Linked DNA regions of Lacibacter sediminis. The protein of the gene in region 2 interacts with the protein of the main gene of each other region in a pairwise test. Links are inferred from orthologs where the notes say so. Each region holds a gene or a part of one and is shown on either strand. Other genes may lie near its edges. The genes, in order: H4075_RS06050 and H4075_RS08510.

The links.
Region 1: the proteins of H4075_RS08510 (region 2) and H4075_RS06050 interact in binary tests that used the Escherichia coli proteins (3 or more experiments, as listed by UniProt). The link is inferred for Lacibacter sediminis from one-to-one orthologs.

What each region holds. Positions count from the first base shown.
Region 1 is NZ_CP060007.1:1,385,273-1,396,070, reverse strand. The notes cover bases 7,758-10,693. They hold H4075_RS06050 (diflavin oxidoreductase), read right to left. Parts: upstream 10,117-10,693; coding sequence 8,398-10,116; downstream 7,758-8,397. Other genes in these bases: cobA (uroporphyrinogen-III C-methyltransferase), read right to left, coding at 10,125-10,693; cysI (assimilatory sulfite reductase (NADPH) hemoprotein subunit), read right to left, coding at 7,758-8,294. Outside these bases: H4075_RS06080 (O-succinylhomoserine sulfhydrylase), read right to left, coding at 1-748; H4075_RS06075 (DUF2490 domain-containing protein), read right to left, coding at 874-1,629; H4075_RS06070 (TonB-dependent receptor), read right to left, coding at 1,645-4,230; H4075_RS06065 (TSUP family transporter), read right to left, coding at 4,456-5,943; H4075_RS06060 (DUF2490 domain-containing protein), read right to left, coding at 5,927-6,607; more of cysI, read right to left, coding at 6,612-7,757; more of cobA, read right to left, coding at 10,694-10,798. UniProt on the Escherichia coli protein: Component of the sulfite reductase complex that catalyzes the 6-electron reduction of sulfite to sulfide. This is one of several activities required for the biosynthesis of L-cysteine from sulfate.
Region 2 is NZ_CP060007.1:1,979,814-1,990,629, reverse strand. The notes cover bases 5,182-8,135. They hold H4075_RS08510 (MOSC domain-containing protein), read right to left. Parts: upstream 7,121-8,135; coding sequence 6,242-7,120; downstream 5,182-6,241. Other genes in these bases: H4075_RS08495 (rubredoxin), read right to left, coding at 8,077-8,135; mobA (molybdenum cofactor guanylyltransferase), read left to right, coding at 7,507-8,091; H4075_RS08505 (SelT/SelW/SelH family protein), read left to right, coding at 7,195-7,494; moaA (GTP 3',8-cyclase MoaA), read right to left, coding at 5,237-6,217. Also shown: H4075_RS08545 (aldo/keto reductase), read right to left, coding at 1-941; H4075_RS08540 (flavodoxin family protein), read right to left, coding at 961-1,581; H4075_RS08535 (aldo/keto reductase), read right to left, coding at 1,639-2,619; H4075_RS08530 (nuclear transport factor 2 family protein), read right to left, coding at 2,641-3,105; H4075_RS08525 (aldo/keto reductase), read right to left, coding at 3,121-4,098; H4075_RS08520 (helix-turn-helix domain-containing protein), read left to right, coding at 4,252-5,148; more of H4075_RS08495, read right to left, coding at 8,136-9,573; H4075_RS08490 (nitrate reductase), read right to left, coding at 9,570-10,816.

The DNA.
Region 1 (10,798 bases), 600 kb from region 2 along the record:
TTAACACCCATGCATTAAATGGACTGAGAGAAGGACCAGTATTACGTACAAATAAATACATTTCATGCACCAGCTCTTTACGTCCAACCACTACCCCGCCTAACACTCTTCCTTGTCCATCAATAAATTTCGTCGCCGAATGCAATACAAGATCAGCACCAAACTTAAGAGGTTGCTGAACTGCTGGTGTTGCAAAGCAGTTATCTACAATGAAAAGTATATTATGCTTTTTACAAATTGCTGCTACATATTCAAGATCGATAATATCAAGCCCGGGATTTGATGGCGTTTCAACATACAACAACTTTGTGTTGGGTTTGATCAACGCTTCAATTGTTTCCGGTGCATTCATATCAAAGTAACTCGATTCAAAACCCCATTTCGGTAAATACTTTGTAAGGATCGTATGTGTTGAACCAAACACAGCGGATGCAGAAATGATATGATCACCTTTACTTAAGAATGTCATGAAGGTTGAAAACACTGCAGCCATACCGGTGCCTGTTGCAATACCAGCTTCCGCACCTTCAAGCGCCGCTATCTTATCAATAAATTCGTCAACCGTTGGATTTGAAAAACGGGAATAGATATTTACATCAAGGCTGTCATTTGAAAAAGCAGCCGCCATATCCTCTGCACTATCGTACACAAAACTGCTGGTTAAAAACAAAGGCGTGCTGTGTTCCTTCTCGTTGGTACGGTTCATTTGTAACCGGATGGCGTCCGTTTGTGGATGATACTTACTCATATCTTTATTGTTCGTCTGAATGAGCTGCGAAGTTACGGGGAAACCTTTTTGAGACATCAGAAAGATCGCATTCTACGCAACGGTTTTACCATTTTCTTACGAACGAATGGAAGCATTCAAAAATATCAGTGTTGTGTGCTTTTTCTTAAATCAAGATTGTGGAAATAAAAGACCCGTGCTGCATGCGTACTTCTGTATTGATTGCCTGCTGCCAGTTGCTGATATATATTCATGTAGCCAAACTGAAGGTTATCGTGTTTGTTTACATGATAATGAAAGCCTGCAAAAAACCTATTTTGATCATACACATTATATACAATCTGCTTTCCAAAATTTACAAACACTTCATTGCTTAACACAAATGAAAAGGTATTTGGTTGAAACCGTTTTTTACTGAGCGGGAATTGGGACAGAATATTATATCGAAGTCTGAAGTTGAAATTATACCCGTCTGCCAGCTCATCATTATTCTTAATTTTCCTGCGGTAACGTTCTTCTAACCGGAACCACTGCATCAATTTTAATTTCGGATATTTTGTATGCCATTGAATCTGTTGCCAAGGCCTGTGTTCAGGCTGAGAAATGTTCTTATGATTTTCAGCTGGAAAATGATTGATATAAGCGTACCCTGCTGTCAGCTTTGCATCATCGTTTAAATAATAGGTTAAACCCAAACGAACAATGCCTTGTGACAAATTATTAAAATAGTTGTCCTTTGTACGCAGATGTACATCAGCCCACAAACCCCATTTATCAGTTAAACGTGTTTGATTAAAATAACCTGTCCATATCTGCCTCACATCAGTTGTAGTTTTTGATTGAGCCATAATTGAGTGTGAACTCAACAACATCAGCAGTAATGGAAAGTATTTTCTTTTCATTTGCTTTTGGTTTTATTAAAGTGAGTAACGTAATGTTACACCATATGTAGCCTGATCTCCCAAAACACCTGCATAATGTCCTGCATTACCACCTGCAGGCAAGAGTTGTTCGTAATAGTTTTTATTGAAAATATTTCTACCCCAGATAAAAGCTGAAAAACCGGTATTCGTTGCACGAAAGCCTACTCTTCCATTCACCAGCGTATAACCATCAATATTCAAATAAGCCGATGGAGACGGGCTTGAAGAAAACGATGAGCGATAAAAGCTTTCCAATGCAATAAAGAATTTTGCCGGTTTATTTAAGAAAGCTGATGCAGTACTAAACTCACCACCTAATGATCCCGACCACTTTGAAATACCGGGAAGCACGCCGCCGGAAATATCTTTGAATGCTTTCTGCACGCCATTTTCTGTCAACCCTGTTTCTTCCAATGGAAGCGGTGCATTTGTAAACTTCACATACTTTGCATCTGTATAAGCCAACGCTCCATAGAATAAGAAATGGTTATTGACTTTATAATTCGCATCAACCTCAACACCTTTTACATTTACTTCTTCTGCATTGGCAATATAGCCACGGTTAACACCTAACTCAGCCGATTGAACATTCGTTTGATAGTTTTTAATGTTGGTGTTATGGTATATCAGATTGAAAATAAAATTGTCAGTTGGATTTGTCTTCACACCCACTTCATAATGTCTTACATCCTCTGGCTTTATTACTGCCAGATCAGTTGCTGCCTGACCATTAACCGTTGGTAAACCAGCAACGTTAACACCAACAGGTTTAAAGCTCGTTGAATAAGTTGCAAACGCATTGATATATTTATTCGCTCTGTAAGATAATGTAAGCTGATAGGTGAGATTATTCTCATCGGCATTCGCAACATACGATTGACTTGTATAAACGCCGTTCTTAAATCCTTGTAAGGTTGTTTTTTGAGCAGTTGTACCATTATAGCTCGCAGTATCAAGTCCACCTGCTGCTACACGATTGTAAACAACATCTTTCTTATCGTAGTTATAACGTAAACCCGGCAAAATGTGAAAACCTTCTGCAACTTCCCAATCAATATTGGCGAACGCTGCTGCACTTTTCGATTTGATAGAAGCCTTTGTATAAATTCCAAAACCTTCAAAAAGTCCGGGAGTTTGCCAGAGATTACTTGTTGAGCTTTGTGAAAAACGCCATTGATCTTTTCCTGATTCTTCTGTACCATTGATCTTCACTTCCTGATCAATATAAAACAAACCAACAACACCACTCAAGCGTGAAGATAACTGACCTGCATAACGAATTTCCTGCGACCAGTTTTGATGCTTGGCCGGGTTTTGAGATTTCGCCAATGCCTGCAAACCTGTAAAGTCTCTGTCATTGGAGGGATCCCAATTCCAGTAACGCCATGCAGTAGTTGCAGTAAGCGTACCGGGGCCTAATTTCTGTTCAATATTCAATGATGCACCGCCTAAATCGTTACCTGAATTCCAGGGAACATCATGATCGATTTTACGATCGAACGCATTCGTGCTTGGCAGTGTATAATTAAGATCAGCAATGATTGCATTGAACTGACGGTAAGCTGCACGCTTTGTTTGTACCACACCTGCTACTACTTGCGCATAACCATCAGGACGCTGACGGGATAAATCACCCGCAACTGTGATGGAAGTGTTGACTGAAGGTTTGAATAATAATTGACCACGCAAACCGAGGTTATTAATATCGTTCGTGTACTTTCCTGTGCGTACATTTTCAATTAATCCATTACGTTGCGTACCGGAGAAAGAAAGACGTCCTGCAATTTTTTTACTTAATGCACCTGTAATAGAACTTTTAGCTTGTATATAACCATAGTTACCATAGCTCACTTCAAAATTTGCACCGGGATTAAAACTTGGTTTACGTGTTGTGATGTTGAATGCACCGGAAGTGGTGTTTTTTCCAAATAATGTTCCCTGTGGACCACGCAATACTTCGATCTGCTCGATGTCAATAAAATCAAGTGTTGCTGCTGCAGGTCTTGCAAAATATACACCGTCAACATAAAAACCAACACCAGGATCAAGACCATCATTGGTAAGACCAAATGGTGATCCAAGACCACGGATATTGATACCAGTGTTACGTGGATTGGATGTGTAAAGCTGCACACTTGGTATGAGTTCTTTCAAGCGGTTAACGTTAAATGCACCTGCATTTTCAATTTGTGCACCACCTACTACAGAAATAGCAATCGGAACATTCTGTGCTGTCTCAATACGACGGCGTGAAGTAATCACTACCTCCGACAATTGATTGTTGTCAATTAAAACAATATTTAATTCAGCTTCCTTTAGCTCTGTGATCTCAACTTCGCTTGGGTAATACCCGGCTGAGGAAATAAGCAACGTAAAAGGCAATTCTTTTGGCGCAGGAATACTAAACTGTCCTTTGCCATCAGCAACAGCATTGATCACTGTTCCTTTTACTTTAATACTGGCAGCCTCCACCGGCTGTCCTTTACCATCTTTTATAATTCCTTTTAATGCAGTTTGACCAAATGAAACCTGCGTCAGTGCAGTTAGCAATAAAACAAAAAGAAAACGCTTTCCCATCATGATTAGTTTTTAGAAATAAAGAGTTATATCGCCTGTATGGCGAAAAGAATGAATAGTTATATGGAGGAGCAAATGATCAACAGGTACACATACAACATCGTGTAGCAGATGCGAATCGCATGATCATATGAATGTGGAGATGATTGATTTGTTTCATTTACCCTACAAATTTAGTAGGGTAATATTAATCTACCAAAAAGATAGACTTTTATTTTAAAAAAAAGCCTAAAAGGCTTTTACCAAAATCCGGAGACTCCAGATAATAACAAGGATACCTAAAAGAATATAAGCCGTTTTCTTTGGCATTTTACCGGTAAGCTTTGCCGCAATGGGAGCTGCAACAAAACCGCCGATCAATAATGCTGCAATTACCTGCCAATGGCTTACGCCCAATAATGTAAAAAACGTAAAGGCACTTGCAAGTGTAACAAAGAATTCAGTCAAACTTACAGAACCAATAACATACTTCGGGCTACGTCCTTTATTGATGAGTGTAGTAGTTACCAAAGGACCCCAGCCTCCGCCGCCAAATGAATCGAGAAAACCACCGGCACCTGCGAGTGCGCTATAGTGTTTAAATTTTTTTTGTTGACGCTGTTCACGAAATGCATTGATCAAAAACTTGATACCAAGAAACATGGTATAGCAGGCAAGAACAGCTCTTAACCAGACAGCATCTGCATTTCCCAGCCATGTAAGCAAAATAGCACCGAGGATTGCACCGATGACACCCGGTATTACCAGGGCTTTAAATAATTTTTTATTTACGTTCCCAAACTTGTAGTGACTGTAGCCTGATGCTGCACTTGAAAATACTTCTGCTGTGTGCACAGCTCCGCTGATTGTTGCCGGACTAACACCCGCAGATAATAATACCGTTGCACTCGTAACACCATAACCCATACCCAATGCACCATCAACCAACTGTGCAAGGAAACCTGCCAGCACCAGCCAATGGAAATTCTTATCAAGTGTCTTGTACCAGGCAACAGTGTCAGTTGCAATTTGCCCGAAGGGAATGTAGGAGAAAATAAAATGACCGATCAACATAAACGCAAAGGCGATCAATGAATAAGTGGCTATTTTTTTCCACTGACGCTCGGTGCCGATACGATCTTTTTCAACCAGCACTTTGGTTATAGAATTCAGCTTCTTAACCTTGTATTCAAAATTGCCATTTAACTTATTTCTTACATGATGGAGATTCTCGATCACCTCATCCAGTTCACCAGGCAATGCGTCATTTAATACTTCCTTAATCCGCTTGGCAACCGTTGGTGATTTACCGTTTGTGGATATGGCTACCTTCAAATTTCCTTTTTGCACAATGCTGCCTAAATAAAAATCGCATAGGTCAGGTGTATCAGCAACGTTCACTAACAGACCTTTTTCTTTTGCCAATACTCTTACTTCTTCATGCAGTTTTCGATTATCTGTTGCAAGAATAACAATGTCTTTATTTTCAAGATCAGCCGCTTCAAATTCACGTTGAACGATAACTGATGCCGGATGCTTAAATACTAATTTCCTTACTTCATCTTTTACAATTGGAGCTACGATCGTAATGCTTGCTTCCGGTGAATTTGCAAGCAACGAATGCAGTTTCTCTAAACCTACATTCCCAGCCCCAACAAGCAGGATACGCAATTCCTCCAGCTTCAGGAAAACAGGATAGAGCCTGTTCTTTTTATCTGCATCAGTTCTTGTTTCCATCTGCTGTGATTGTTTTTTGAAATAAGAGTGCCAAAATATGTTGTGATCCTGTCGGGCGTTGCTGCCAGATATAAACGGCCTGCAATTGTACGTGTTTTTTTAAATCATGCCCCAACGAAACCAAGGTTCTGTTTTGATTATATAAAAATTGCTTCTGCTGTAACTGGCGCATGTACTCATCTGCCACCTGAACCGTCCATTTTTCTGCAAACCGTTTTGTAAGACCGACACGGTAACGCAATCTTAATGCTTTATAGGCATCCCTCGTACTTACCTCTTCAAAAAAACGTTCTTCAGCTCTGAACCGATTCTGGAGACTGAAACCATTTTTCCATTCATACTGGTGATTTACTTCCTGCCATGCCCTGTATTCATTTCCAAATTCATGATCGGCTTTGTTATACGATATCCTTGTTGAAAAAAAAGCCGCACCAGCCGCAGCATGCCATTTCGTTGAAAATATTTTCCGGATACCGGTACGATAAAGATATTGATGCGGAATAAGATTTACACCGTTTGTTCTGTAGCCCGCATCATTATGCCATTGCCACTGATTTTGAAAAGCAACGGTAACATTTGCACCCACCCACAACTCAGCAGGTGGCGTTTGCGTGTAAGCTCTTGCTGAAAGCGCAACTAATCCTATCGTAAGCAATTTGTTCAAGCGATTAATTCAGTATCCATTTACGTTGTGAAAAATCGCCAAACGTTTCGCCGCTGTTGCGTTCTTTTGAATATACTTCAAACAACTCATCAAGTGTCGTTAGTATTTCTTCTTCGTTCAAACTGTCTTTATATTTTGTATTCAAGCGCTCTCCTTCCCTGTCACCGCCAATATGCAAATTGTACTGACCATAAGCTGTTCCCACAAACCCGATCTCTGCAGCGGGTGAACGTCCGCAACCATTAGGGCAACCGGTCATCCGCAGAATAATTTCATCATCCTGCAAGCCATGCTTGGAAAGCAGTGGCTCGATCTTATCAATGAGCGTTGGTAAATAACGTTGTGCTTCTGCTAGCGCCAACGGACAAGTATTAAAAGCTACACAAGCCATTGCATTCTTACGAAGTGCTCCTGCATTAGCAGTATGTTCATCCAGTTTAAATTCTTTCAACAATTTTTCAATGGCTGGTTTATCTGCTTCCAACACATCTGAAATGATCACATTCTGGTTACCTGTGAAACGGAAATTTGCTTTTCCTGTTTTTGCAATTTCAAGCAAAGCTGTTTTCATTGCCACCTGTTCGTCATCCAGCACACGACCATTTTCTACAAACAAGGTGAAATACCATTTGCCCTGGTGATTCTTTTTCCAACCATAATGATCTTTACGTGAAGTAAAGCTGTAAGGTTTTATTTCACCCAGTTCAAAGCCACAACGTTTTTCCAATTCTTCTTTTAATCCTTCAACCGTTAAACGATCGATGGTATATTTCAAACGGGCCAACTTACGATCACTTCTATTTCCATAGTCACGTTGAATCGTGATCATTTCGTACACTGCTTTCAATGTTTGCTCAACAGTTACAAAACCCAATACCGTTGCCAAACGAGCATAGGTGTTCGGGTTACCATGTGTTGAACTTAAACCACCACCTGCAGCAATATTGAAACCAATGAGTTTATTATTTTCTATCACAGCAATAAGACCAACATCATTCGTTAACACATCCACATCATTATTTGGCGGAATAGCAATACCGATCTTGAACTTACGTGGCAAGTAACGATCCTGGTATAATGGATCGTCTTCTGTTTTCTCCACCAGCTTTTCTTCATCAAGCCATATTTCGTAATACGATCTTGTTTTTGGCAATGCCATTACACTGATCTTATCAGCAAAAGCAAATACCTCTTCATGAATTGCTGATTCGTTCGGATGTGCACTGCAGGTAACGTTACGGTTCACATCACCGCAAGCTGCAATAGAATCGAGCTTTGCAATATTGAAATCAGAAATAGTTGGTTTGATATGCGATTTTAAAATACCATGCAACTGCACTGTTTGACGAGTAGTGATTTTGATCGTTCCTGTTGAATGTTCACCTGCCACTTCATGCAGCGCCACCCATTGTTCAGGTGATAAAAAACCGCCGGGCAAACGCAAACGGATCATATACGAAAACAACCATTCCAGTTTTTTTGCAGTCCGCTCTTCTCTCCTGTCACGATCATCCTGTTGGTACATGCCATGAAACTTGATGAGCGATTGATCATCTTCATACAATGCCCCTGTGAGTTGGTTCGTTAAACTTTCTTTCAACGTTCCTCTCAAACCTTCACTTGCAGTTTTGATCCGTTCAACTGGTGACAATGCTACCTTCTCTTTATTTTTTACTTGATCCGCCATTTCAGTGTATAACTTAATACGATTATTATTTTGTTGTCAGCTTTTGTTTTTCATGGCCACATCGTTGTGTCACTCACTTGTGCGTTCCGTTCGTTAATCATCATCAATATACATCCTTTTCATACCTTCCTTCTTTCTTCAATTGCTCCAGGTATTGGTGTGCCTCTTCACTTGTTTTCTTTCCGTGATCCTGGATCACTTGCAACAATGTTTTCTCCACATCTTTACTCATCGGATCTTTTGTACCGCTGATGTAAACAGAGGCACCACCATCGATCCATTGAAAAAACTCAGCAGCCTTTTCTTTGATGCGATGCTGCACATATACTTTCTCCTGCTGATCTCTTGAAAAAGCAAGACTGATATTCGTCAACACACCTGTCTCCACATAATTCTGCATTTCTGTTTGGTAGAGAAAATCAGTTGTGAAATGTTGCTCACCAAAGAAGAACCAGTTTCTTCCGTTTGCTCCGGTTGCATCCCTTTCTGCAAGGAACGATCGGAAAGGAGCTACACCAGTACCGGGGCCGATCATGATCACATCTTTATCAGCAGCAGGTAATTTGAAATTTTTATCCTTGTGCACATAGAATGTAATTGGCGAACCTACCGGCAAATCACCGAGAAACTCGCTGCACAAACCCCAACGTTGTTCATCCTGTGATAAAAATGCATTCTTCGCTACCGTGATATGAATTTCATTTTCACCATGCGCTGCTGGTGAAGAAGACACCGAATACAAACGTGGTGCAATCGGCATTAATATTTTCACCACATCTTCAAACTGAGCTGCATCTTTTACAGGATAAATACGCAAGAGATCAACAAGATCCATTCTTGTATCAGGAATTTCCTGTTGAGTAAGCGTTGCGTATTTTTTGATTGTTGATGTCAACAGGTAACAGATATTCAGATTATGCAACAACAATTCTTTTACTGTTCCTTCTGATTTTGCGGTTACAATCACTTTATCAGCAGCAATACCTGTGAGTGATAAAATACGATCTACTACATCGGCTCTGTTATTTGGAACAATGCCAATTGTATCGCCTGGTTCATATGCAATCGGTTCATCCGTTCCGATTTCAATATGATAGGTTGCTTTTCTTGAACCACGATCGTTTAAATTAATATTCGTCAGAATAGTACCGTGGTAATGTTTTTTTCCTGTTGGTTTTTTAACAGCAGCCGCAGGTTCAACAACAGCTGTAGCAACTGCGGTTTGATTTTCTACAACCTGTAATACTTTATTGAACCATGCTTGTGCATCTTCTTCATAATCCACATCACATTTCTGAATAGGCACTACTTCTTTTGCGCCAAATGCTTTAAAGCGTGCATCAACATCTTCACCTGTTTTGCAAAACATCGGGTAAGACGTGTCGCCCAATGCCAACACACTGAATTTTAAATTTGGAAGCGACAATTCATTTTCATGAATATAATCGTAAAACTTTTTGGCGGGTATTGGTGGTTCACCTTCGCCCTGTGTACTGATCACCACAAAAAAGAATTCTTCTTTTGGAAGATCAGCAACACGGTATTGGCTGAGATCAGTAAGCTTTACAATTACACCATGTTTCTTACCGGCTGCAGCAAGTTGTGTAGCCAGTTTTTTTGAATTGCCTGTTTCAGTGCCAAAAGCAAGTGTGATCTTTTTTGTTGACACTGCTTTATGATCCTGGCCATTTGTATCAGCATTCCCATTCACCTTGCCATTGCTTACAAGGCCTGACAAATAACCATTCACCCAAATCAATTCTTCTTTGGAATAACCTTCAAAAAACTCGTGTAATTTCTTTAATCGTAAATCGCCAATCATAGAATACTTTATTTAACAGTCACTAATTCGTGAAAAACAGAACCAGCTTTGCTGGCCTCGTACCAATTGAATTGTTCATGCAACTTCACCACATCTCCAATAATGACCAGTGAAGGTGAACTGAACTTCTTATCAGCAAAATCGATGGCGCAATTGCTAACTGTTGTTATATGGACTTGTTGAAATTCTGTTGTGGCCTGCTCAATAACCGCAAGCGGCGTGTTTGGTTTTTTAGAATGACGCAACAGCAACTCCGTTAAACCTTCGAGGTTACGTGCAGCCATATAAAACACCAATGTATCGGTTGATGTTGCCCATGCTTTCCATTGATCACGGCTGTAAAAACTACAAGGATTAAATGTGATGAACTGAACCGCTTTGGCATAACCTCTTGCTGTTAACGGAATACCTGCATAAGCCGATGCACCTGAAGCAGCCGTGATGCCGGGAATAATTTCAAACGGAATTTCCGCTTCCTGTAGACTTTGTAACTCATCCAGCACATTGCTGAAGAAAGCCACATCACCACCTTTCAAACGCAAAACTGTCTTACCATTCCTTGCATGACCAACCAACAACTTATTAATATCTTCCTGCGCAACAGATCCGTCATGATAACCTTGCTTACCGGTCATCAATACCAACGCATCAGGCCGTGCATACAAATCAGTGATCTCTGGAT
Region 2 (10,816 bases):
AACAACCACGATAATGAAACCTGAGCAGCTGTTAACCCACGTTGATTTCCAAAATCTGCAATCGCTTCCATTAAAGGCCAGTTGGCTTTAACAGCGTCAGGTGTATAGCGTGGAAGTGTATCTCTATTGTCATTGTCCGCTACGTATTTTGTAAGCGGATTGATGTAACCTGTAAGCAATGCCCGGGCAATTGGACTGTAAGGAACAAATCCTATACCCAGCACTTCACAGGTATTTAAAATTTCTCCTTCGGGGTCTCTTGAAATTAAGGAGTACTCTGTTTGTAATGCCGTAATTTGTTGCACTGCATGTGCTTTGCGTATGTTAGCCGGATCAGCTTCACTTAATCCAAAGTTTAATACCTTACCTTGTTTGATCAGATCTTTTACTGTACCTGCAACATCCTCAATTGGAACAGTGGGATCAACACGGTGTTGATACAACAAATCGATGTAATCAGTTTTCAAACGTTTCAACGATTGCTCAACCACTTCTCTTATATGCGCCGGCTTACTGTTAAAGCCAGCCAGTTTCCCATCTTGGATATTAAAACCAAATTTGCTGCATAGAATAATTTTCTTACGAAATGGCCGGATAGCCTCCCCCACCAGTTCTTCATTTCGCCATGGGCCATAAGCTTCTGCAGTATCAAAAAAGTTTACGCCCATATCATATGCTTTCTGAATCAAGGCGATCATTGGCTTGCGGTCTGGAATAAATGTGCGGTGCCAGCTCATGCCCATGCAACCAAGCCCAAGACCGTAATTCACTTTCAGACTGTGTTTGCCGGTACCCAAAATTCGTTCTTTCGTTTTTTCAGGTTTGATGTCAAGAATTATTTCTTTGCCTGAAGCTTTATTAACTAAAGGCGCTGCTAATAACGATGCCCCTAATAAGCTACCTGCTTTTAAAAAGCTGCGACGATTATTTGCTTCCATCATTTGCTAATTTATTTTTTAACTAATTCAATTCTTTGCAACCACTTCTTTTTTCGGTTTGCACTTGTTTTTCCTTATCACCATCCATTACAAATAAAATTCCGTCTCTCTCCACTCCTCCTTTTGTTGAAAACCCTTCCAGCACCTTGCACTTCTTGCAGATTTTTTTTAAAGTTTCAAAACCACTTCCCACACCATAGCCAGCATGTGTATTGAAAGGAATAATTATTTTTCCGTCTAGATCATATTGCTTTAAGAAGCTTTTCATGGGTGGTGGCAATTGCATGCCCCAGGTAGGAAACCCGATGAATACAAAATCGTATTTCTCGATGCTGTCAATCTTTGTTTTCAATACCGGCAAAAATCCTGTCGCATTTTCATTTGCCACCTGTTCTACAATTGCTTTGTAATTTTCGGGATAAGGATTTTCTAATACTAGTTCCACCAATGTGCCGCCTGTATGTTTGTGTATGATCTCTGCTACTGCTTTTGTGTTTTTTGTTCTTGATAAGTAAACGATCAACACGTTTTTATTTTTCAGCGTCTCGTCAAGTTCAGTTGATGGAGTTTGCGCCGTTGTACAACCGCACAATAGCAAACAGGTTGCTAAGATCAATGCGAAATATGTTCTTCTTCCTTTCATTTGAATGCGTAATCCCTTAAATGTCGATCACATGAAGTTGAATGCATGCAACATCATCTATCGGTTGATGAGCTTTTGCGACTGCTCACTATACCGGTTACCTTGCACGGTGATTCTCGAAAGTGCATCAATTATATCGCTAAGATTTTCCTTGCTGAGTACAACATCAGTTGATGCAATATTTTCTTCCAGGCGATGCAATTTTGTTGTACCAGGAATGGGAACGATCCATGGCTTTTGCACCAACAACCATGCTAAAGCAATTTGTGCAGGAGTTGCGTTCATATTCTTCGCTATGCGGCCAAGCAGATCGATCAAAGCAAAGTTTGCTTTCCGGTTCTCTTCTGAAAAACGGGGTACCGTGTTTCTGAAATCAGTTGCACCGAATGTTGTATTCTCATCGATCTTACCTGTAAGAAATCCTTTGCCTAACGGACTGAAAGGGACAAAGCCAATACCTAATTCTTCCAATGTTGGCAATATTTCATCTTCAGGTTCACGCCACCATAATGAATATTCACTTTGCAGTGCCGTAACCGGTTGCACAGCATGTGCTTTGCGAATTGTTTGCACACCTGCTTCAGATAATCCAAAATGCTTCACCTTACCTTCTTTTATTAATTCCTTCACAGTACCTGCTACATCTTCAATAGGAACTGCGGGGTCAACACGATGCTGATAAAACAAATCAATCACATCTGTCCTCAACCGTTTTAATGATGCTTCTGCTACAGCCCTGATATTTTCAGGACGACTATCCACACCAGGAGTTGTTCCAGTCTTGAATCCAAACTTGGTTGCAATCACAACGTTTTTCCGAAACGGCTCTAATGCCTCACCAACCAATTCTTCATTCGTGAAAGGGCCATAAATTTCAGCCGTATCGAAGAACGTAACTCCTTTTTCGTAAGCGGCTCGTATAAGCTTTATTGCTTCTGATTTATCCATCACATTGCCATAACCAAAACTGATGCCCATACAACCTAAACCCAATGCGGAAACTTCCAATCCGCTATCACCTAATATTCTCTTTTGCATATTTTTTTATTTATGATTTTCTTAAAAAGTGGTAGCCACGGATTTCAGGATAATCCATTTGCCGTTACGTTTTTCAAGCTGCATCGTTTGTTGCAGTCGCCAGTTATTTCTTGATCCCCAAATTCTTGCATCTAAAATATTCTGACCAACAAATGTGCCTTTGTTTCCGTCAATCTCTACTGACGTTTTCACCTCTTTATATGAATAGTATTTCATTCGCTCAGTTTCAATTTCGGAGAACCATTCCTTTTTTGACTGTACATATCCTGTGATATGTGTGAGTGTAAAATTTTTATCTACAATCTTATTCATTGCAGCAATATTCTTTTCAATCATCAACTCTGTCAGTTGGCGAGCCACTTCAAGAACTGATGATTTATCTGTTTCTGTTTCCATTTCTACTTGTTTTTGCGGTTTTGTTTGCGAACAAGCCACTGTTGCATTTAATAGAAAAGTTAGAATCAATAATTGCAAGAGAAGTTTCATTCTTCTTAGTTTTATTTATTCTTCTGACAAACCCAGTAATCCTTCATTCAATCTTGCTCCCTGAAAAGTAATAGTTGCCAATCCGTTATTGATCTCCTCCAGGTCGCTTGAAGAAAGTTCTAAAGCAACTGACTTAATATTGTCATCTAAATATTCAATTTTGTCCATTCCCGGAATAGGTACGATAAATGGTTTTTGAGCTAACAACCATGCCAATGCAATTTGAACCGGAGTAGCATTTTTTCGATTGGCAATTTTGGTAAGCAAGTCTACCACCGGCATATTGGCTCTGATGGCTTCGGGTGTAAAACGGGGAAAGACAGCCCTTAGATCAGTATCACTGTCAAACTTAGTATCTGGAGTAATTTTTCCAGTTAAGAAACCTGTTCCAATGGGTGCCCATGGCACAAAACCAATTCCTAATTCCTCACAAAGCGGTAGCACTTCAGCTTCTGGTTCCCTTGTCCAAACCGAATATTGATTTTGAACTGCTGAAACTTGTTGAACATTATGAGCACGGCGAATTGTATTTACTCCGGCTTCGGAAAGGCCAAAGTGTTTTACTTTTCCTTCCTGTATTAACTCTTTTACTGTTCCTGCAACATCTTCAATCGGCACATTTGGGTCAACACGATGTTGGTACAATAAATCAATATAATCTGTTCGTAATCTTTTTAAAGAAGCCTCTACCACTTTTCTGATATGTGTTGGTTGGCTGTTAATTCCTGTGTCGGAAATCATTCCAAATTTTGTCGCAATAACCACCTCTTTACGCATAGGTTGCAATGCTGCGCCTACCAGTTCTTCATTTGTGTAAGGGCCATAGGCTTCTGCCGTATCAAAAAAGGTAATGCCCTTTTCGTAAGCACTACGAATCACGCTGATTCCTTCATTTATATCAGCAGCTTTGCCTGTGCCAAAACTCAGGTTCATACAACCCATTCCTAAGGCTGAAACTTCTAATCCGCTGTTACCCAATGTTCGCTTTTTCATATCTTTTCTTTTTTGTTTTACAAAGGTGAGTCGAATATCTCGCCTATAGGTTATACAGATTACTGTTTCACCTACCAAGATTACTGTTTTGCATGTGGTGGTTGGGTAACAGATGAGGAAAGCTGTAGCTTTGATAGCGTAAAACGTTTTGCTATGAATGAGATGCGAAGATTTGAAACCATCAACGATTATAATGTTTTCAACAACAACGAAACACGGCATCCGCTGGTGAGTGTGGTTGATCTATCGAAAGCGGCTCCACGCCAGGGCTCCCGTATGTACTTTGGGTTTTACACCATCTTTTTAAAAGATGTGAAGTGTGGTGACTTGGTGTATGGCCGACATACCTACGATTACCAGGAAGGCACATTGGTTTTTCTTGCGCCGGGACAAGTGGCAGGTGTAAACAGCAATGGCGAAACGTATCAACCAAAAGGATATGCATTGGTGTTTCATCCTGATTTAATACACGGCACTTCGTTAGGAAGGCATATACAGGATTATAGTTTTTTTGGTTATCAATCGAACGAGGCATTGCATTTATCAGAACGTGAACGGAAAATCATTCTCGATTGTTTTTCTAAAATTGAACACGAATTAGAACAAAGTATTGACAAACACAGTAAGCGATTGATCGTATCGAATATTGAATTGTTTTTAGATTATTGTCTGCGTTTTTACGATCGCCAGTTTATTACACGTGACAATCCGCATAAAGGCATCCTGGAGAAATTTGAAAATTTAGTGAACGAGTATTTCCAGTCAGATAAACCACAAACCATCGGCTTGCCTTCTGTAGCTTACTGTGCAGGTGAATTGAATTTATCAGCCAATTATTTTGGCGACCTCATCAAAAAAGAAACCGGTAAGACAGCACAGGAATACATTCAATCGAAGATGATTGACATCGCTAAAGAAAAAATATTTGATCACAGCAAATCAGTCAGTGAAATAGCGTATGAATTAGGATTTAAATATCCGCAACATTTTACACGACTGTTTAAACAACGTGTTGGGCAATCGCCGAATGAGTATCGAAATCTGAATTAAGTTTATTTAACGTTTTCCGTCCGACGAGGGCGTCTGACGTGGTGGGCTTCTTACTTCGTACTTCTAACTTCCGACTTCGTACTTGTTTTTATCCTCCAATCCCAATCATACTTCTGTTGTGAATGGTTTCTGCGTTGATGTGCTCAAAGTCGGCAGTGAATTGGCCGCCGAGTTCTTTTGCTTTGGCTGCTATATTTTGTTTGATGAGTTCGGTTACATCTTCACCGCTGCGTAATGCAGCCAACAGATCCATTTCCTTTTCTGCAAACAAACAATTTTTCATTTTACCATCTGCTGTTAAACGCATGCGGTTGCAGCTGCTGCAGAAAGGAGCACTCATGGTACTGATCACAGAAAATGTTCCTGTATGACCGGGAACGATATAGCCTTTTGCAGTATCATGTTCTTCATTCTTCAGTGGAAGAAAAGAATATTGTTGTTCTACTACCTGTAAAATCTGTTGCCAGGTGAATACCTGGTTGCTTGTCCATTGGTTACCGCTGAACGGCATAAACTCAATAAAGCGAACATGCACAGGCGTATCTTTTGTCCATGCAATAAAATCATTGATCTCCCCATCGTTCAGTCCTTTCATTACCACCACATTTACTTTTACATGAAAGTTACGGTTGATGAGTAACTGAATATTATCCATGACTTTTTGAAACTGATCTCTCCTGGTGAGATGCTGAAAAGTTGCTGCTTGTAATGTATCAAGACTCACATTGAGCGAACGCACTCCTGCTTCTTCCAGCAAATCTACAAACTCATGTAATCTTGTACCATTGGTAGTGAGTGTAAGTTTAACGGGCAATTTTGATAAGCGAAGAATAATATCGGCTGCATCTTTTCGTACTAATGGCTCGCCGCCGGTTAAGCGGATTTTATTAACGCCAAGGCGTACAAATGTTTTTGCCAGCGATTCAATTTCGTCTGCCTGCATCAGGCTTGCCTGCTTTGTAAATTCATAATCCTCTTCCGGCATACAATAAAAGCAACGCAGGTTGCAGTTATCGGTTAACGATATCCGTAAATAATTATGTACCCTGTTATATTGATCGATCAACATGTTGTTCTTTTTATTGAGAGATGATCAGGCATTCAACTGCAATGCTTCTTTTGTCTCCACCACTTTCAACTCATCTCCCACTTTTATAGTTCCTTCGTTCTTGTATAAAATATTCTGTCCGAAATACACTTTATTGTTTCCTGTTCTGTAAGTTGACAATGTTTTCAATGGCTCCTTGGAAGTAATGCCGGTTTCCTGGTCGGTGGTTGTTACCACACATCTTGCACAGGGTTTCACCGCATAAAATGTTATTCCATTAATGTGAAACTCTCTCATCGTATCTTCTTCAAATGCCGTTCCGTCAGTAAACACAATATTCGGACGAAAGCGATTCATCGGCACAGGTTTTTCCAAGCGGCTGTTCAAATCATCCAACGATGCCTGCCCGATCATCAACACAGGAAATGCATCGGAGAAACCGGTGATCTCATGATTGAATGCATACTCTGTATCCACTTTTCGTTTGCTCACATCCGGCATATACACCAGTTTACAGGACATATTTAACTTCTGCGTAAACCATTCATTGACCTCGTTGCTCATCACTAGTGCTTCACACACATCATCCCACACCTGCACATTCACTGTTCCATTTCCTGTTGGGTACAAGTTAACACTGATCTTATCCACTTCATTCCCCTTTTCATAAACGGTTAATTCATTTGCATGAATGGCTGTGCGCAGCAAGGCCATTTTTGAAAATTCCCGTTGGGTTAAAAAGCGATTGTTCTCATCAACCAGCATCCACCGACGGTCGTGTTCAATACCACGATCGGTTAAACGAGCCGAGCTGAGTTCAATACCACCCAACGACTTTATGGGATACACATATAAATGGCTGATCGAAAGCATGCCTAAAATTACAGTATTTGTAAACGACTGCCAGCTTTGGTTTTGCTGCAAAGAATAATTTTTACACGAGTAAAATAACAGTAATTTTATAAGGCTCTTTTATCCCTAATAATCAACTAAACTACATGAAACCTGTTATTGTCATTGAATACTGTCCGAAATGTCATTGGCTCCTGCGTTCTGCTTACATCGCACAGGAATTACTCACGACGTTTGAGAATGAATTGAAGGGCGTTACACTGCAACCTAGTGAAGTAAGCGGCGATTTTCATATTTCCATTGATGGTAAAGAAATTTTCAACCGCAAAACCTATGGTGGCTTTCCTGAGATCAAAGAATTAAAACAGGTGGTGAGAGATATTGTAAGCCCGGGTAAAAGTCTTGGGCATGCTGATACAAAACCTCATCACCAGAGTTCACTCTAATTCATTTTTGTTATGACGGGTATTATACTTTGCGGCGGACAAAGCTCCAGGATGGGCTGCGATAAAGGCTTGTTGAAGCTCGAAGCAAATACATGGGCCCAAACTGCTGTAGATAAACTCAGCATACTCGACATTCCTGTAAAACTTTCTGTGAACAGGCAACAGCTAAATGATTATGCAGAAGTGTTTGCAGCAGATGATCTGTTTGTTGATGCTGCTTCGTTGCAATTGCATGGACCATTGCTGGGTGTGTTGAGTGCGCATTTGCAGTATAACACAGAAGACCTGTTTGTATTTGCCTGCGATATGCCGTTGATGGAACCACTATTGATCAAAGAACTTTCTGCGGCTTATAAACAAAACCCGGGTTACAATGCATATGTGTTTATGAACGATCATGAACCTGAGCCATTGTGTGCCATCTATACCGCAAAGGGACTTGCCACTATTTTTGATATGCTGCAAAATGGCTCGTTAACAAGGCACAGCATGAAGTTTATGCTTGATCATTTAACCGTGTTCAGCATTCAATTGAACGATGCTCAGAAAACCTGCTTTCGTAATTTTAATGCACATGCTGAGTTAAACGGTTTGTAAACCCAGTTTCGATTTTTCAATTTTTGTAAAACTTTCTTTGCCTGCATCACATAAAGGGCAACAATAATCTGCCGGCAGTGATTCGAATGATACACCTGCTGCAATATTGTTTTCAGGTTCGCCCACTGTTTCATCATACACCGTTAAGCAATCAGTACATTGATAAACATATTGTGCTGCGGGTTTCTTCTCCACTTCTTTTTTAACCGGTAACACTTTTTCTACAAGAGCGAGCTTGCCTTCACGGTTCTGGTAAAATGCATTCACCGAACGACGCAATTGTTCTGAGAGTAAGAATTTTGGATTATTGCTGCTAAACACAAATCCCGTTCGTGCATTAGGATTAAAATCGTTTGCACAAAGAATATCATATACATAAAACAATTCCCAACCGAATAGTTTTAACAACGGTTTGCGTTTCACCAGTATACTACTGAACACTTCGCTCTTGCTTCTTGTTTTGATACCAAAGCAAAGACCAAATGTGCGGGTGTCTTCATTATTCAATTGCTTCACCAAATAGTTTTTCAATGCCAATCCTTCACGGCAATCATCTTCCACCTGGAAATTTAATTCGTTAGCTGCATGTCGAACATTAAGATGATATTTATCCAGCAACAAACTCCACTTAAGTTTATCTTTTTCGTCAATTCCTTTTACAATTATACTTTTCCATGGTGTTGAACACAATTGCCCGATCTTGGTTTCCAAACAAAGCTTGCACACTTCTTTCAGGAAATCAACACTGAACAACTCATCACGCCTGTACACACCCATCCAGTATTTATTATTGTTGTACCTGTTGAAACCTTCGTAATAAGGAAGATTGAATGCAGGTAATTGCACGGGCTTTTCGACAGGTTTTGTAATATAACGATCAGTGTGTACCAGCTTCATCAATGTTTCGCCTTGCGCTTCGGTATTATCTGAGAAACGATCACGATGATCAAGAATGATCTCTTCAATTTCCTTCGACACTTTTGCAACATCATTGGTGTACACCAGCTGATTCCATTCGAAAATGATATTCGTCTTGGGAAAACGAATGAACAAATGCCAAAAATGTGCAGACTCCTTTGCAGCCACCCAGTTGATATTACCGGTAAGCATGGGCGTGAAACTCTGGTTACTGTCGCTTACATTTATTTTTAACGTTGGCTGATAATCGATACCATCAAAAATATCTTTGTACACACCTTCGCTCAACCAGGTGTTATTGATGAAAATTTCTTCTGCAGGATATGAGCTGACGATGTTTGGAAATTGCACCGTCCCTACTTCATAAGCAATATCGATAAGATCCAATTCATCCAAAAACGTTTGCCTGTCTTCAACAGCAACAGTGATCAGCAATTGCTGACGCAAACCAAAACTCACATGACGAACGCCCACTTTGGTAGCAGCGACCAATATATTGTACAGATCACCCGGCGATATAATACCGCCACGGAAATTGATCTTTATGGTTGAACTGTTTTTCATTTTTCTACCAGTGATGTTTCTTTTAGATTTGAATGAAGGTTGTTTTCAAGGATCGTTTTTACTTCGGGCCTGCAACTGCCACAACCCATACCTGCACCTGTGAGTTGACATAACTGCAAATGATCTTTACAACCTTCGTTTATTTTGTTGATGAGATTTCCTTCACCTACATTGTTACAACTGCACACCAGTTTTCCAATGACAGGTTCCGGTGCTTTACCTGAACGTAATAACTGTAAACGTTTTTCACTCAACTCCATTTTTTGTTCAATGAGGTTGCGGTATTCAAGGAATTCGCTTTTATCACCAATTAAAATAGCACCGATCAAACGATCATTGTGAATGATACATTTTTTGTAATAGCGTTTGGCTTTATCAATAAACACCACTTCTTCGTAAGCAGGATCATCCGGACATTCCACTTCACCCAATGAACAAAGTTCTGTGCCATGCATTTTCAAAATATTCATGAGCAAAGAACCTGAATAGTAGTTGGAAATATCGCCACCTAGATAGCGTGCGACAATTTCTGCCTGTTGTTCAGCTGCAGCAGTAATACCATAAAGAAAACCTTTGAACTCTGCAATTTCACCAATGGCAAATACAGCTGGATCATTTGTTTGCAGGTATTCATCCACCACAACTCCACGCTTACAATCAATACCGGCTGCTTTTGCAATTTCAATATTCGGCACAGTGCCAATTGCAATTACAATCGCCTGGCAATCGATCATCAAACCACTCTTTAAACGAATACCGGTAACTGTTGTATCACCAAGAAAACGTTCGATCTCATCGTTGTAATAAATATCAACTCCTTTATCGGTTAACTCTTCATGCAGCAACTGGCTTCCCAACGGATCAAGCTGACGATCCATTAAACGGGAGATACGTTGCACAATGGTTACTTCCACTCCTACTTCACGAAGTGATGCAGCCAATTCAATACCCAGCAAACCACCGCCAACGATCACTACTTTTCCCTTTGCAGGATCAACATGATACTTGAAATTATCCGCATCAGTTCTGCTACGCATGGTAAAGATGCCCTGCATCGCAGGCACATCACGCAACATCGCTGCACGGCTGCCTGTTGCCAATAACAACACATCGTAGTGATGAATATTTCCTTTACTATCGGTTACTGTTTTTTGTTCCCTGTTAATTTCAGCAATGCTTACACCACGATGCAGTTTAATATTGTAATCATATTCTTCTGCATCAGTCATTTTCACCAGGTTCT